DNA from 2 places in the Streptomyces rapamycinicus NRRL 5491 genome. Region 1 is predicted to be linked to the other one. Evidence: riboswitches for the same ligand, from Rfam matches in the RefSeq annotation. Region 1 holds a riboswitch; the other holds the start of a gene.
The links. A riboswitch is a leader RNA that binds a small molecule or an ion and turns the genes downstream of it on or off. The one in region 1 is predicted to bind cobalamin.

Region 1 (7,764 bases):
CCGTCTTCTCCGTCGACACGGTCACTCCCTCTCGATTTCTCTCCTCGGACTATATGTATACCAGGTGCAGAAATCTCCTGAGGGCAATCGCTCTGCTACGGTGGTCGTCGTGGACGGCAAGCCAGGGCTACGGGAGCGGAAGAAGCAGCGGACCCACGCGGCGATCTCCGAGGCGGCGATCACGCTCTTCCTCGAACGCGGCTTCAACCAGGTGTCGGTGGCCCAGGTGGCCGAGGCGGCCGAGGTGTCCAAGCGCACGCTCTTCGCCTACTTCCCGGCGAAGGAAGACCTCGTGGTGCACCGCCTCGCCGACCACGAGACCGAAAGCGCCCGCGTCGTACGGGCCCGCCCGCCCCGCACCGCCCCGCTGACCGCACTGCGCGAGCACTTCCTCAAGGGCCTGCGCGAACGGGACCCGATCACCGGGCTCAACGACCATCCCCAGATCCTCAAGCTCACCCGGATGATCCTCGACACGCCCTCGCTGGTGGCCCGGATGGAGCGGTTCAAGGCAGGGGCCGAGCGCGCGCTCGCGCAGGCGCTGCGGGAGTCGGCGGACACCCCGGAACTCACCGCGCGGCTGGCCGCCGTCCAAATCGTCGCCGTCCAGTGGTCACTCGCACAGGACAACACCGCACGCGTGACGTACGGGGAACCGGCCGACGAGCGCTACGCGGGTGCGGTGGCCGACGCGGAGCACGCGTTCGCGCTGCTGGAGAACGGGCTGCGGCGCCCGCCCCCGCGGAAGTAACGCAAGGCGCTCAACGCGAGAGGGCCCCGGAAATGGTTCCGCGGGCCCTCGTGCGTCTCGGCGTGGTCGGTCAGTTCGGGGCGGCCGCCATCGCCCGGCTGTCCTCGGCCTTCGCGGGCCTGGGGTTCAGCAACCGCTCGGCGAGCTCGCCGAAGAGGAGGCCGAAGCCACCCCACAGGATCAGCTGCATGGCGAGGGCGGACAGCCGGAACCGCCACAGGACGGTGGCCGGGAAGTCCGCCGGGACCTCGTTGATGACGGGCAGGAAGGCGAACGCCAGCCCGATGACGACGGCGAAGGCGGCCACCGCGGCGACGGTGGCGTACCAGGTGCCCAGCTTCGGGGCGAGCCGCTTGCCGAGGATGGTGGCGGCGATCGCGAGGAGCACGCTGAGCACCATCATCAGGAAGTACAGCGTCGTCCGCTTGCCGATGGTGTCGCCGTTGCCGACGGCGGGCGGGTTGGCCGGGTACTTCAGGAACGGCACGACATAGACCGCGAGCAGCGCGCAGCCGGACAGCAGCAGCGCGGTGGCCCGCGGGCTGAAGCGGCCGACGCGGCCGAGGGCGACGCAGTAGGCGAGGGCGGCGATGCCGCCGAACGCGATCCCGTAGATCAGCACACCGGTGGCCAGGCCCGCGGTGGACTGCAGACTACGGGAGACGATCTCGACCTCGTGCTCATGCGCGGGGGCGTGGGCCTCCTCGAAGCCGATCGCGCGGTCGACGTTCGGCTCACCGAGGAAATAGGCGGCGATCAGGGCGAGCACACCGGCACCAAGACCGGCGAGCATGCCCCGCGCCAACAGGTTTCTCACTGTTGCGGAGTTCATGGGGGTGCGGCGTCCCTCGCGTCAGTGGCAGGGGAAGCCGAGCAGATGGCGGGCGTCATGCACCCACTCGTGGACACCCGAGCCGGAGACGACCGCGGTGGCGCCCTGCTCGGCGCCGACGAAGTACAGCAGAACCAGCATCAGGATGCCGAAGAAGACGGCCCAGGGAGCTATCGCCTTCAGCGGCAGCGTGGCGGGCAGGGCGGGAGTGGTGGCTGTCGGCTGCGCGACATGCTGCGCCATGACAGTGGCCTCCTAAAGGGAGTTCGCGTCCCATCTCGGTGGTGCACAGGACGATGGCTGCGGGTCTGACTCACGGAACGTCCCTTTCGGATACGTCTCGTTCACAGTGGCGCGACCGTGCCGGATTCCCACCGGCTTCCGTCAGACCATCGTCGATATCCCACCGAAGGTACCGCGTGTCGGATGCCTGGCCAAGACCGCCCACCTGGTGAGACGCCTCTCTCATACCGGGCGGCCGGTCCCGGCAGGACGCACACGCATCACTCGTCACGCCCGTAATGGGGGCTGCCGGGCGGCAGGAAGTGGCCGCGCAGGCGGGTCAGCAGCTCGGAGGTCTCCAGCGCGCGCTCGCCCAACTGGGAGGCCACGGCCAGGGCCAGGGCGTCGACCACGGCCAGTGAGCCGAGTGCCTCGCGGGTGGCCCCGGAGGCGGAGAGGGTGGCGAGGAGGGTGACGGCCACCCGGTCGCCGAGCGCCGGGCCGAGGGCGTCGGTGATCAGGACGACCGGGGCGCCCACCTCCTCGGCGTGGTCGACGATGACCTCGATCTCCTTGAAGAGCCGGGCCGGGCCGAAGATCACCACGACATCGTCCGCCGAGAGCGGCACCAGCGCGTCCGGCAGCCTGAAGCCCATGTCCGCCGTGTGACGGGCCCTGAGCCCCAGCCGGTTGAGCCTCAACGCGAGGTACTCGGCGATGATGCCGGACGGGCCGGCGCCGAAGGTCATGACCTCCTTGGCGGGCAGCAGCAGCTCCACGGCCGCGGCGAAGGCGTCGGCGCGCAGGCTGCGCCGGGTCTCGTGGATCACCTCGGCGGCGTCCTCGAAGACCCGGTCCAGCAGTTCCTCGGTGGATCCGGCCATGTGCTCGACGCGGCTGCGCAGCCGCGCGGAGGGCCGCATCAGGGTGGCGAGCGACCGGGCCACGGCGTGCTTGAGACCGGTGAAGCCGCTGTAGCCGAGGGCCTTGGCGGTGCGCACCACCGTGGCGTCGCTGGTGCCGGTGAGCGCGCCGAGTTCGCTGGCGGAGGAGAAGCCCACCTCCTGCGGATGCTCCCTGAGGAACGCCGCGACCTTCTGCTCGGCGGGGGCGAGCCGCGGCCAGGCGGCCGCCACCCGCTGCTGGAGCGGCGCGCCCTCCGGGATCTCCGCCATTTCCATCGGTTGTCCTCTCTTGACGTGCGTCCGCGGCGCATCCTACTTTCCTCGCGTCGCATTCACGACAAGTTCGTAGCAGATACTACGGAGCCATCCATGACCACTTCCGCCACCCCGACGCCCGGCCCCCGGCCCCGACCGGGGGCGGTCGACCGCCCCCGGTGGCCGGGCGGCGCCCGCTGCGCCGTGATGCTGAGCTTCGACGTGGACGGCCCGGCGCTGCTGGCCAACCTCGGCCACGCCCCCGACATCTGGCGCTCACCACGGCTGTTCTCGCTCGGCGCCTACGGCCCGCACCGGGGCACCCCCCGGATCCTGGACCTGCTGGCGGACTTCCGGATCCCCGCCACCTTCTTCGTCCCCGGCTGGACCGGCGAGAGCTGGCCCGGCCTGCTGAAGACCATCGCGGACCGCGGCCATGAGCTGGGCCACCACGGCTATATGCACGAGCTGTACTACTCGAAGACCATCGCCGAGCAGCGCGCGCTGATCGAGCGCAGCCAGGAGGTCTTCCGGCGGGTGGCCGGGACCACGGCCGTGGGATTCCGCACCCCCTCCGGTGACTTCCGCGCCGACAGCCCCCAGCTGCTGTGCGATCTCGGCTTCTCCTACTCCAGCTCCATGCGCGGCGACGACCGCCCGTACCGCTGGCGGATCGACGGGCGCGACACCGATCTCATCGAGATCCCCGCGCAGTGGGAGCTGGACGACTTCCCCCAGTTCGCCTACAACGACGTCCCGGCGGAGCCCCGCAGTCAGGACCGGATCGCCGGCACCGAGCTCACCCTCGACAACTGGCGGCGGGAGTTCGACGGCTACTACCGCTACGGGCTGTGCTACGTCGTGATGATGCACCCGGAAGTCATGGGCAAGCCGAGCCGGGTGCTGCTGCTGCGCCGGCTGATCGAGCACATCCGCTCCCATGACGACGTGTGGTTCGCCACCGGAAGCCAGATCGCCCAGTGGTGGCGGACACACCACGGGGACGCCAGGGGCGACAAGTGAAGGAGAACGCGGTGAAGAGCGAGCAGGCGTGGCCCCGGCTGGAGGAGAACCCGCCCTGGCCGGGCGGCGCCCGGTGCGCGGTCGTGGTGACGGTGAACCTCGACGCGGAGCTGTTCTGGCTGCGGCTGGACGAGTCCTGCCACGAGCGGCCCAAGACCCTGTCCATGGGCGAGTACGGCCCGAAGCGCGGCGCTCCCCGGCTGCTCGACGCCCTCGAGGCGGCCGATGTGCGTGCCAGCTGGATGATCCCGGCGACGGTGGCCGAGCGCTACCCCGGGACGGTGCGGGACGTGGCCGCCCGCGGCCATGAGATCGCCTCCCGCGGCGACGGGCTGGAGGACTACGCGACCCTCGACGCGGAAGGGCAGCGCCGCGCCATCGAGCGTTCCGCGCGGGTGCTGGAGGACATCTCCGGACGGCGGCCCACCGGCTTCCGGCCGCCCTCCGCGGAGATCGGCGACGACACCGCCGGGGTGCTGGGCGAACTGGGCTTCACCTGGACCTCCCTGGCGCGGGGCGACGACCGGCCGACCCTGCTGCACCCGGCCACCGGCCCCGGCGCCACCTCGCTGGTGGACGTTCCGGCCCACTGGGAGCTCAATGACTTCCCCCGCTTCATGTTCAACTACGGACCGGCCTACCCCGCCGGTCAGGTGCGGATCGCCGGATACGGGCAGACCCTGGACGACTGGTGCGCCGAGTTCGACGCGTACCACGGCTACGGGCTGTGCTGTGTGATCACCCTGGAGCCGTCCTGCATCGGCAAACCGGGCCGGATCGGGGTGCTGGAGGAGTTCCTGGCGTACCTGAGGCGGCGCCAGGATGTGTGGTTCGCCACCGGCTCCGAGGTGGCGCGGTGGTGGCGCTCCCTGGACCGCCCGAACGACCCCGGCGGCTCCGAGGAGGTACGTCACCGCACCGACCCGCGACGCGCCGCGGCCATCTGACGGCGCCACGCCACCGGCGCGCCGCCGACCGCGCGCCGCCTGTCACCGATGTCCCGGACAACCCGCCTACAGTCGCGGTATGCGCATCGTCTCCCTGCTGCCCGCCGCGACCGACATCGTCGCCGAACTCGGGCTCGCCGAGCATCTGGCCGGACGGACCCACGAATGCGACTGGCCGCCGGAAGCGGTGGCGGACATCCCCGTGGTGACCGCCACCGGCCTCGACCAGGACGCCCTCACCAGCCGGGAGATCTCCGACGCGGTCGGCGGCGCGACACACTCCGGGTCCTCGCTCTACACCCTCGACACCGGGGCGCTGGCGGCCCTGCGCCCCGATGTGGTGCTCACCCAGGACCTGTGCGAGGTGTGCGCCGTGTCGTACCGGAAGGTCAGCCGGGCCGTCCGGCTGCTGGACGCCGGCACCCGCGTCCTCAGCCTGGAGCCGCATACGCTCGACGACGTACTGGACTCTCTGGTGACGGTGGGCGAGCTGCTCGGTGTGCGCGAGCGTGCCGAGCGGCGCCGGGCCGGCCTGCGCGACCGCCTCGATCGGATCCGTCGGGCGGTGGCGGGCCGGGCCCGGCCCCGGGTCGTGGCGATCGAATGGCTCGACCCGCTGTGGCCCGCCGGACACTGGGTCCCCGACCAGATCGCCACCGCCGGAGGCGAACCGCTGCTCGCCGCGTCCGGGGCGCACACCAGCCCGATGACCTGGGAGGCGGTGCGCGCCGCCCGGCCGGAGGTGGTGCTGGTCCTGCCGTGCGGCTTCCCGCCCGAGCGCACTCTGCGGGAGACGGACCCGCTCACCCGCCTGCCGGGCTGGGCGGACCTGCCCGCCGTACGGGCCGGGAGGGTCTGGGTGCTGGACGGCCCGGCCTACTTCAACCGCCCCGGCCCGCGTGTGGTGCGCGGAGCCGAGGTGCTGGCCCACGTCCTGCACGGGGTACGGGCCGGGGACGAGGTGACGGCTGCCGAGGCGCTCCCGTTCCCGGCCCGGCCGTCATGACCGGTGGCCCGGACACCACGTCAGGACGCACGTACCGCGGGGGTCAGCCGCACGGTGAGGATCTGGAACGGCCGTAGCGCCACGCCCAGTTGGTCCTCACCGACCGCCGAGACCTCCGTGGGCCGCTCGGCCGGCGGGCGCTCCAGCAGGTCCGTGACCTGGGCCCCGCCGAGCGGGAATCCCGTGCGCAGCACCGCCCGCGCCCGGCCGCCCAGCGACTCGTAGAGCCGCACCACCACATCGCCCGATCCGTCGTCGGCCAGCTTGACCGCCTCGACCGTCACCGCCGGGTTGTCGCTGGTGATCACGGGGGCCGCCGGGGCGGCGGCGCCGACGCGCAGCGGCAGGTTCAGCGCGTACCCCTCCGCGATGGCGTCCTCGACCGTCGCGCCGGGCAGCAGCGCGTAGGTGAAGCGGTGCTTCCCCTGGTCGGCTTCGGGGTCGGGCACGCGCGGCGCGCGCACCAGGGAGAGGCGGACCGTCGTGGTCGTCCCACCGTCCGGCTCCCGTGTGGTGCGCGAGACATCGTGGCCGTACGTGGCGTCGTTGAGCACCGCGACCCCGTAGCCCGGCTCCCCGATGTGCACCCAGCGGTGGCCGTACACCTCGAAACGGGCCGCCTCCCAGCTGGTGTTGGTGTGGGTCGGGCGCTGCACATGGCCGAACTGGATCTCGGCGCGGGAGTGGTCGGCCCGCACATCGACCGGGAATGCGGCCTTGAGGATCTTCTCCGCCTCGTGCCAGTCGATCTCCGTCTCGATGTCGATACGGCGGCTGCCCGCCCGCACCACGATGGTCTGCGCGATCCGCGAGCCCTTGCCGAAGTGGCGCTCCACGCGCAGCGCCCCCAGCAGCGGCCCGTCCTCGGCCACCGTGATGGACTCGGCGCCGGTGAGGTCCGTGTAGCGGTTCCGGTAGTGCTTGTCGATGTCCCAGGCGTCCCAGTAGTTGGGCAGGTCGCTGTGGAGGCGGAGCAGGTTGCCCGCCGCGTCCGGCGCGAGCACCTCGCGGTCGGCCGCCAGGTCGCGTACGGACGCGATGGTGCCGTCCTCCGCGAGCTCCACCCGCACCAGGCCGTTGTCCAGCACCCGGCCGTCGACGGCGACCGGACGCGGGGGCGTCCCCTGGGGAACGAGCGGTGCGCTGCCGTTCGCCGGGACCCGCGTCCACACGGCCACCGAACCGTCCGCGAGCCGCTGTCCCTCCGCCACGAGATCCGACGGCACCGTGACGACCTCGGCGCGGTCGCGCGGGCTGGTGTTGAACACGGCGGGCGACCCGTCACCGGTCGTGGCGAGGGCGTCCAGCGCCCGCTCGGTGAGCTCCCGCACCTCGGCCGCCACCCGCGCGTACTCGGCCTCGGCCTCCCGGTGCACCCAGGCGATCGACGAGCCGGGCAGGATGTCGTGGAACTGGTGCAGCAGCACCGTCTTCCACAGCCGGTCCAGCTCCGGCAGCGGATAGCGGTAGCCCGGCGCGTGCAGCGCGGCCGTCGTCGCCCACAACTCCGCCTCGCGCAGCAGGTGTTCGCTGCGCCGGTTGCCCTGCTTGGTGCGGGCCTGCGAGGTGTACGTGGCGCGGTGCAGCTCCAGATACAGCTCCCCGGACCACACCTGGTCCTTGGGGACCTCCTTGCTCGCCTCGGCGAAGAAGGTGTCCGGGTGCTCGACCCGCACCCTCGCCGAGCCCTCCAGATCGGCGAGGCGGCGGGCGCGCTCCATCATCTCGCGGGTGGGGCCGCCACCGCCGTCACCGTGCCCGAACGGGGCGAGCGAGCGGGTGCCCACACCCTTGTCCTGGTAGTTGCGCACCGCGTGCGCCAT
Region 2 (7,764 bases), 1.3 Mb from region 1:
GTGAGCGCCCCGACGGACGAGAGGGCGGCCAGGGCCCAGTCGAGCAGCCCCTCCAGCGTGGCGGCGTCCTCGGCGTCCTTGGTGTCGTCGGCGCTCGCGGCGCCCCCGTCGCCCCCGGCGTCCTCCGCGGGCTCCCGGTCCTCCGTGACCTCCTGGGGGACCTCGCACCGCTCGGTGCGCAGCTCGGCGACCCGCTGCCGGAGCATGTCCAGCAGGGTCGAGATCGGCATGGGACCGGCCGAGAGCTGCAGCAGGGAGAGCAGCTGCGGTACGGCCTCGACGACCTCCGCGACCGCCGTCGGCTCGGCCGTCTCGGGGGCGGGGCAGGCCAGGGACCACGCGTCCAGGAGCGCGACCCAGCCCCGCAGCACGGCGCTGTCGTCCCGGTCCCACGCCTGGAGCCGCCAGCCGGGGCGGGTGGTGCCCGCGTGGTGCTCGATGAGGCCGATGAGGCGGGCGCGGTCCCAGTCGGTCCGCACCTCCCGCTCGCTCACCCCGAGCGCCTCGGTGGCGCGGGCGGCGGCCTCGTCGGACAGCGCGCCGGGCGCGCCGTGCTCGGCCGCGGCCCAGTGGGCGATCGCCACGGCCCCGGTGAGCCCCGCCCGGGCCTGCCGGGCCAGCTCCGACGGCGGCGGAGTGCCCTCCGGCGGACGGGGCGCCGGTCTTGAGCCGCGGTTCACCGCGGGCCGGCGGGCCGTGGCCATCGGCCGGTTACGGACAAGTCGGAGCCGGGAGTCGCGCGGAGTACGGGACGTCACGGAAGCAGTCTCGCCGTTGACGGCCCGAAAGCCCAATCGGCACCCGTCCGGCGGTCGCCGCGAAGGGTTCACGCCATCTTACGGACGCTTCCGCCGCCGCCCCGCGAACGCTTCCCGCGCCGCCCCGCACGCGCTTTCGCGATCGCCTTACGGGCGCTACGGGAGGTCGGGCGGCGCGGGAGAGCGCCTTACGGGTGTTACAGGAGCGGTACCAGAAAGCGCCGCAGCGCCTCCTCGTACGCCTCGGGGTCCGCGTTCCACATGGCCGCGTGCGGGGCCTGCCGCACCGTGTGAAGGGTCACCAGATCCCGTCGGCGGTCGACGAATTCGCGCGAGACGTGCCAGGGCGCGAGGGTGTCGTCGGGGCCGTGGGCGACGAGCGTGGGCACCGACAGCCGCTCCGGGTCGGCCACCTCCGGGAGCCTGCTGTCGTGGAGTCCGGTGCGCCCCTCGGCGGCGCGCAGGGCGAGCGGGAGCAGCGGCGCGGGGATGCCGCGGGCCGCGGCGAGGGCGCGCAGGGTCGCCTGCCAGTCGAGCACCGGGGAGTCCAGGACGAGGCCGGTGACGCGGTGCCGCAGCGCGGAGTTCGCGGCGGCGTGGAGGGCCATCGAGGCGCCGGTGGACCAGCCGTGCAGCACGACCCCGCTCGCCCCGTAGCCCACCGCGTAGCGGATGGCCGCGTCCAGGTCCCGCCACTCGGTGTCGCCGAGGTGGGATATGCCGTCCGCGGAGCGCGGGGCGCCGGGGTCGCCGCGGTAGGCGAGGTCGAGCACCGGCACCCGCAGCTGCCGCAGGAAGGGCATGACGACCATAGGGTGTTCACGGGTGGTGCCGAGGCCATGGGTGGTGATCACCCATGTGGAGCGTTCGCCGGGGATGAACCAGGCGGGCAGCGGACCGAGTTCGGCGTCCACGTCCACGTCGGCGTGGTCGATGCCGAGCGCGTCCCGTGGGTTGCCGATGTGCACCTGGGGCGTCAGCCGGACCCGAGTGCCGGGGGTGAGCTCGCCGTGGGTGACCCGCTCCAGCCGGCGCACGACGCAGTCGGCTGGGTGCGGGGCGTCCTCGATGACGGGGCCGACGACGGCGTGGCAGGAGCGGCCGGTGAGGCCGTAGGTGCCGGGGCGCAGCGAGGCGAGCGAGCGGGTCAGGGTGATCTGGCCGGCCGCGGTCGCGTGGACGGTCAGCGGCGCCTCGTTGGGCAGCGGACGGTCGGGGACCGGTTTCAGCGCAGCGCTGGTGGCGTACCGTCCGGCCGCCACCGCGGCCACGCCGACACTCAGCAGGGTGGTGGCGGCCGCGACCGCCGTTGTTCGCAGGCGCATCCCTCCCAGTGTGGTCGGGGAGGCGGCGCCCGGCCAGCGGGCGTGCCCGGCCGGGTGACCTCCCGGGCGTGGCGCGGGGCGTACCGGGCGGGGCCCGGGGCGTGCCAGGCCGGGTCCGGAGCGTGCCAGGCGTGGCCCGGGGTACCCGGGGTACCGGCTGGGGCCCGGGGCGTGCCTGGCGGGCTCAGCCCTTCTGGCCGTAGCCGCTCAGCTTCTCGGCGGCGCGCCGCATCTCGTCCGGCGGGATCAGGGAGGGGGCGCGGCCGGGGACGGAGACCGCGTTGAGCCAGACCCGGCACATCCACTCGAGCTGGGCGGTGCGGTCGTACGCCTGGTCCAGGGTGGCGCCGTGGACGACGGTGCCGTGGTTGCGCAGCAGACAGCCGCTGCGGTCGCGCAGCGCCTCGATCATGGCGTCGGCCAGTTCGTCCGTGCCGTAGAGCGCGTAGGGCGCGACGCGGACCGGGCCGCCGAGGGCGGCGGTCATGTAGTGGATCGCGGGGAGCTCGTCGACGAGCGTGGAGACGGCCGTGGCGTGGACGGCGTGGGTGTGGACCACGGCCTCGGCGTCGGTCTCCCGGTAGACCGCGAGGTGCATGGGCAGCTCGCTGGTGGGCTTCAGCGTGCCGAGGACCTGCCGCCCGTCCAGGTCGACGGCGACGGCGTCCCTGGGGCCGAGCCGGTCGTAAGGGACGCCGCTCGGGGTCACCAGGACGGTGTCGCCGACGCGGGCCGAGACATTGCCCGAGGTGCCGACGACCAGGCCGTCGGCGGTGGTCCTGCGGGCCGTGCTCACCACCTGCGTCCATGCCTGCCGCAGGGGATGCGTCAGCCGCGGCTGCGGCTGCCGCGTGGATCGCGACTGGGTCACCTGCCCTCACCTCCGAGGCCCGATCCTTCCAGGCGGCCGCCGGCGGCGCGGCGGCGGGACCGGAACGGGCACGGCGGGCGACTACGACCGTGCTTAGTGGACACCCGGCTCCGGGCGGGTGAGCGTGGGGGGTACGGGGACGCCCGCGAGGCCGGTCCCGGCGCTTGCTCGGCGGCCCTCGATCGCGGCTCAACTCCCGTACGACATGGGAACGTAGGCTGGAATTCACACTGCCTTGGCGATCCCGCAACCATGTCACTCCGATGCCCTGCTCAGTTCATCTTCCGTTCACCCTGTTTCCTTACGTTCACCGTGCCACTAACGAACTTCGAACTGATTGACCGGGTGTATGGAACACATCACGCTTCTCATCGGGATCGTGATCGTCACGGCCTTGGTGTTCGACTTCACGAACGGTTTCCACGACACGGCTAACGCCATGGCCACCACCATCTCCACGGGAGCACTCGGGCCCAGGGTGGCGGTGGCGATGTCGGCCGTCCTCAATCTCGTCGGCGCGTTCCTGTCCGTGGAGGTGGCCAAGACCATCTCCGGCGGGATCATCGACGAGGGTTCCGGTATCCAGCCAGAAGTGATCTTCGCGGGACTCGTCGGCGCGATCCTGTGGAATCTGGTGACGTGGCTCGCCGGACTCCCCTCCAGCTCCTCGCACGCCCTGTTCGGCGGTCTGATCGGCGCCACCGTGGTCTCCGTGGGCCTGGACGGGGTCAACGGCGACGCGATCGTCATGAAGGTCCTGATCCCCGCCGTCGCCGCGCCGATCGTGGCCGGCATCGCCACGCTGGCCGCCACCCGGCTCACCTACCGGCTCGGCCGCGACCGCTCCCCGGAGGACACCGCGAAGGGCTACCGCGCGGGGCAGATCGCCTCGGCCGCCCTGGTCTCCCTGGCCCACGGCACCAATGACGCCCAGAAGACGATGGGCGTGATCACCCTGGCGCTGGTCACCGGGAACGTGGTGGCGCCCGACTCCGACCCGCCGCTGTGGGTCATCGTCTCGGCGGGTCTGGCCATCGCGCTCGGCACCTACCTGGGCGGCTGGCGCATCATCCGCACCATGGGCAAGGGCATCACCGACATCCAGCCGCCGCAGGGCTTCGCCGCCCAGACCGGCGCCGCCACCGTCATCCTCGCCTCCTCCCACATCGGTTTCGCGCTGTCCACCACCCAGGTCTGCTCCGGCGCCGTCATGGGCGCGGGTGTCGGCCGTAAGGGCGCCGTGGTGCGCTGGTCGACCGCGGGCCGGATGGTGGTCGCCTGGGTGCTGACCCTGCCGGCCGCCGGTCTGGTGGCGGGCGCCGCCGCGCTCCTGGCCGACCAGGGGAACGCGGGAATCACGGCGGTGGCCGTGCTCGCCGTCCTGGCCTGCGGGGCGATCTGGATGCTGTCGCGCCGCAAGCCCGTGGACCACACCAACGTCAACGAGGTCGGCACCCAGGAGCCGGTGGGCGCCGTCACGGCCGCCCTGCGGTCCGTGGCCCCGCCGCCCGCCGGTGCGTCGAGCGCCGCCCCCGGGGACACCACCCCGGAGAGCACGCCCGAGCAGCCCCCCACCCCCGCCGTCGCGAGCAGCACCACCCGCTAAGGAGCCAGGAAACATGAGCATCGACTGGGCGGCACTCGGCCAGGTCTTCGGCATCAGCCTCGCGGTGACGGTCGCCATGGTGGGCGTCTTCACCCTGGGCATCGTCGGCACCTCCCGTAAGACGGCGCCGGAGCAGGGCGGTACGGCCGCCGCCGTGCCCGGGGGCGCCATGGGCGCCTCCCCGCTCGCCCGCACCGGCGCGTACGCCTGCTTCGCGGTGTGCGCCGGGGTCGTGGCGTACGGCATCTATCTGATCGTCGCCTGAGGACCCCGCTTCCTTTCGTCGTATAAGGGCCCCGCTTCCCCGAACGACCCACCGGCCGCCGGATGGTGGCGCTGACCAGCGCCGACCGTCCGGCGGCCGTTCTGTGAGGGGCGGTGGTCTGTGGGGCTCGGCACACTCGGGCGTCATGGGTCATATGCGAGTTGACGGCCATTCGCGGCCCATGGTGGACTTCCCGAGCCAAACGGCGGCAGGAGAGGAAGCCGGTGAGAATCCGGCGCGGTCCCGCCACTGTCACCGGGGAGCACCCTCCCATCGCCTGTATGGGGTCACGGCTCGTCCGTACGGTTCGTCGCGTACGCGGGGCTGGAAGACCGGGAGGGCCGCGGATCCGGGAGCCAGGAGACTCTCACCGCCGGTCACGTCGAACCAGGGCGAGGACCCTGAGTGAGGACATACCGCCATGCCCGGCATCGCCACGCCGCCAGCCCTCCCTGTCCGATTCGGCTCTTCCGGCCCCACTGGCCCCTCTGGTCCCTCTGGTCCCGTATCGCCGCGCCGAGGCGTGACGGCGGCCTGACGGATGCGTGCCGACCACGCCTCGTTCGCGTGCGGCGCCGCCCTCGGCTTCCTCGGCGACCTCGCCACGGGTGATCCGCGCCGCGGCCATCCGGTGGCCGCGTTCGGGCGCGCCGCCGCGGCCGCCGAGCGCCGGCTGTGGCGCGACCACCGGGGTTACGGGGCCCTGCACACCGCGTTGTGCGCGGGCGGCGCGGCCGCCGGTGCCGCGCTGCTGAGCCGCGCCGTACGGGGCCTTGACGGCCGCCGTGGCGCGGAGGTCGCGCTGACCGCCGCCGCCACCTGGGCCGTGCTGGGCGGCACGAGCCTGGGCCGTGAGGCACGGGCCGTCGGCGGGGCGCTGGCCGCCGGGGACCTCGAGGTCGCCCGGGAGCGGCTGCCGCATCTGTGCGGCCGCGATCCGCAGGCGCTGGACGGGCCGCAGATAGCCCGCGCGGTCGTCGAATCGGTGGCCGAGAACACCTCCGACGCGGTCGTGGGCGCGCTGGTGTGGGGCGCCGTGGGCGGAGTGCCGGGGCTCATAGGTTTCCGCGCCGTCAACACCCTGGACGCCATGGTGGGCCACAAGTCGCCGCGCTACCGGCGGTTCGGCTGGGCGGCGGCCCGGCTGGACGATGTGGCCGGCTGGCCCGGTGCGCGCCTTACGGCGGCCCTGGCGACGCTCGCGGGCCCCGATCCGCGCGGTGCGTGGCGCGCCTGGCGGCGCGACGGCCGGCGCCATCCGAGCCCCAACGCGGGCCCCGTGGAGGCGTCCTTCGCGGGTGCGCTCGGCGTCCGGCTGGGCGGCACCCTCGCGTACGGCGGCCGGGTCGAGCACCGGCCGGTGCTCAACTCCGGCGGGCGGCCGGTGGAGTCGGCCGACATCGAGCGGGCGATACGGCTGTCGCGGCGCGTCGGCGTCCTGGCGCTCGGGTTGTCCATAGTGGCCCGGCCGGTCCTGAGGACGATGACGGGGCGGCCCCGGGCCTTGGGAAGGGGCGGCGGATGAGTGGGATACGCGGTAAGGGCGGCACGGACGGTTCCGGGGCGCGCGGTGGGGGGCTGCTCGTCGCGGGCACGACCTCCGACGCGGGCAAGAGCGTGGTGACGGCCGGGATCTGCCGGTGGCTCGCCCGTAAGGGCGTCAGCGTGGCGCCGTTCAAGGCGCAGAACATGTCGCTCAACTCCTTCGTCACCCGGGAGGGGGCGGAGATCGGGCGGGCGCAGGCCATGCAGGCCGCCGCCGCGCGCGTCGAGCCGAGCGCGCTGATGAACCCGGTCCTGCTGAAGCCGGGCAGCGACCGCAGCAGCCAAGTGGTGCTGCTGGGCAAGCCGGTGGGCGAGCTGAGCGCGCGCGGGTACTTCGGCGGGCCCGGAGCCCCCTCGCCCGGTGAGAGGCTCTCCGCGGGGCGGGAGGAGCTGCTGGGGACCGTCACGGAGTGCCTGGAGGAGCTGCGGCGCACCCATGACGCGGTGATCTGCGAGGGCGCGGGCAGCCCGGCCGAGATCAATCTGCGCCGCACCGACATCGTCAACATGGGGCTGGCGCGGGCCGCCGGGCTTCCGGTCGTGGTGGTCGGGGACATCGACCGCGGTGGCGTCTTCGCGTCCTTCTTCGGCACGACCGCGCTGCTGTCGGCGGCGGACCAACGGCATGTGGCCGCCTACTTGGTGAACAAGTTCCGCGGCGATGTGAGCCTTCTGGAGCCCGGGCTCCAGATGCTGCGCGGCCTCACCGGACGCCCGACCGTCGGGGTGCTCCCGTTCGCCCACGGGCTGGGGATCGACGAGGAGGACGGGCTGCGGGTGTCGCTGCGCGGCACGGTGCGGGAGAGCGTCGTGGCGCCCCCTTACGGCGCGGACGTCCTGCGGATCGCGGTCGCCGCCGTGCCGCTGATGTCCAACTTCACGGACGTGGACGCGCTGGCGGCAGAGCCGGGCGTGATCGTGCGGTTCGTGGATCGGCCCGAGGAGCTGGCCGACGCCGATCTGGTGGTGCTGCCGGGCACCCGGGGCACTGTAAGGGCGCTGGAGTGGCTGCGTGAGCGCGGGCTGGCCGACGCGATCGCCAGGCGGGCCGCCGAGGGCCGTCCGGTGCTGGGCGTCTGCGGCGGCTTCCAGGCGCTCGGGGAGCGCATCGAGGACGAGGTCGAGTCAAGGGCCGGGAAGGTCGCCGGGCTCGGGCTGCTGCCGGTGCGGGTGCGGTTCGCGGCCGAGAAGACCCTGGCCCGGCCGGTGGGCGAGGCGCTCGGCGAGCGGGTGGAGGGCTACGAGATCCACCACGGGGTCGCCGAGTTGCTGGACGGGGCCGAGGAGCCCTTCCTGGACGGCTGCCGGGTGGGCTCGGTATGGGGCACGCACTGGCACGGCTCGCTGGAGAGCGACGGCTTCCGGCGGGCGTTTCTGCGGCGGGTGGCCGCCGC

Region 2: linked by a shared signal. The riboswitch ahead of LIV37_RS37530 (cobalamin biosynthesis protein) and the one ahead of LIV37_RS42450 (CbtB domain-containing protein) in region 1 are both predicted to bind cobalamin.

The regions. Positions count from the first base shown of each region.
Region 1 is NZ_CP085193.1:10,246,975-10,254,738, reverse strand. Features, by position in the region: gene LIV37_RS42465 (FAD-dependent monooxygenase) at 1-19, opposite strand, end outside; gene LIV37_RS42460 (TetR/AcrR family transcriptional regulator) at 101-751, shown strand; gene LIV37_RS42455 (CbtA family protein) at 822-1,583, opposite strand; gene LIV37_RS42450 (CbtB domain-containing protein) at 1,605-1,826, opposite strand; cobalamin riboswitch at 1,865-1,992, opposite strand; gene LIV37_RS42445 (MurR/RpiR family transcriptional regulator) at 2,087-2,986, opposite strand; gene LIV37_RS42440 (polysaccharide deacetylase family protein) at 3,080-3,988, shown strand; gene LIV37_RS42435 (polysaccharide deacetylase family protein) at 4,000-4,935, shown strand; gene LIV37_RS42430 (cobalamin-binding protein) at 5,015-5,941, shown strand; gene LIV37_RS42425 (alpha-mannosidase) at 5,962-7,764, opposite strand, start outside.
Region 2 is NZ_CP085193.1:8,919,499-8,927,262, reverse strand. Features, by position in the region: gene LIV37_RS37555 (hypothetical protein) at 1-758, opposite strand, end outside; gene LIV37_RS37550 (alpha/beta hydrolase) at 956-2,083, opposite strand; gene LIV37_RS37545 (class II aldolase/adducin family protein) at 2,268-2,954, opposite strand; gene LIV37_RS37540 (inorganic phosphate transporter) at 3,304-4,560, shown strand; gene LIV37_RS37535 (hypothetical protein) at 4,574-4,825, shown strand; cobalamin riboswitch at 4,994-5,211, shown strand; gene LIV37_RS37530 (cobalamin biosynthesis protein) at 5,367-6,350, shown strand; gene LIV37_RS37525 (cobyric acid synthase) at 6,347-7,764, shown strand, end outside.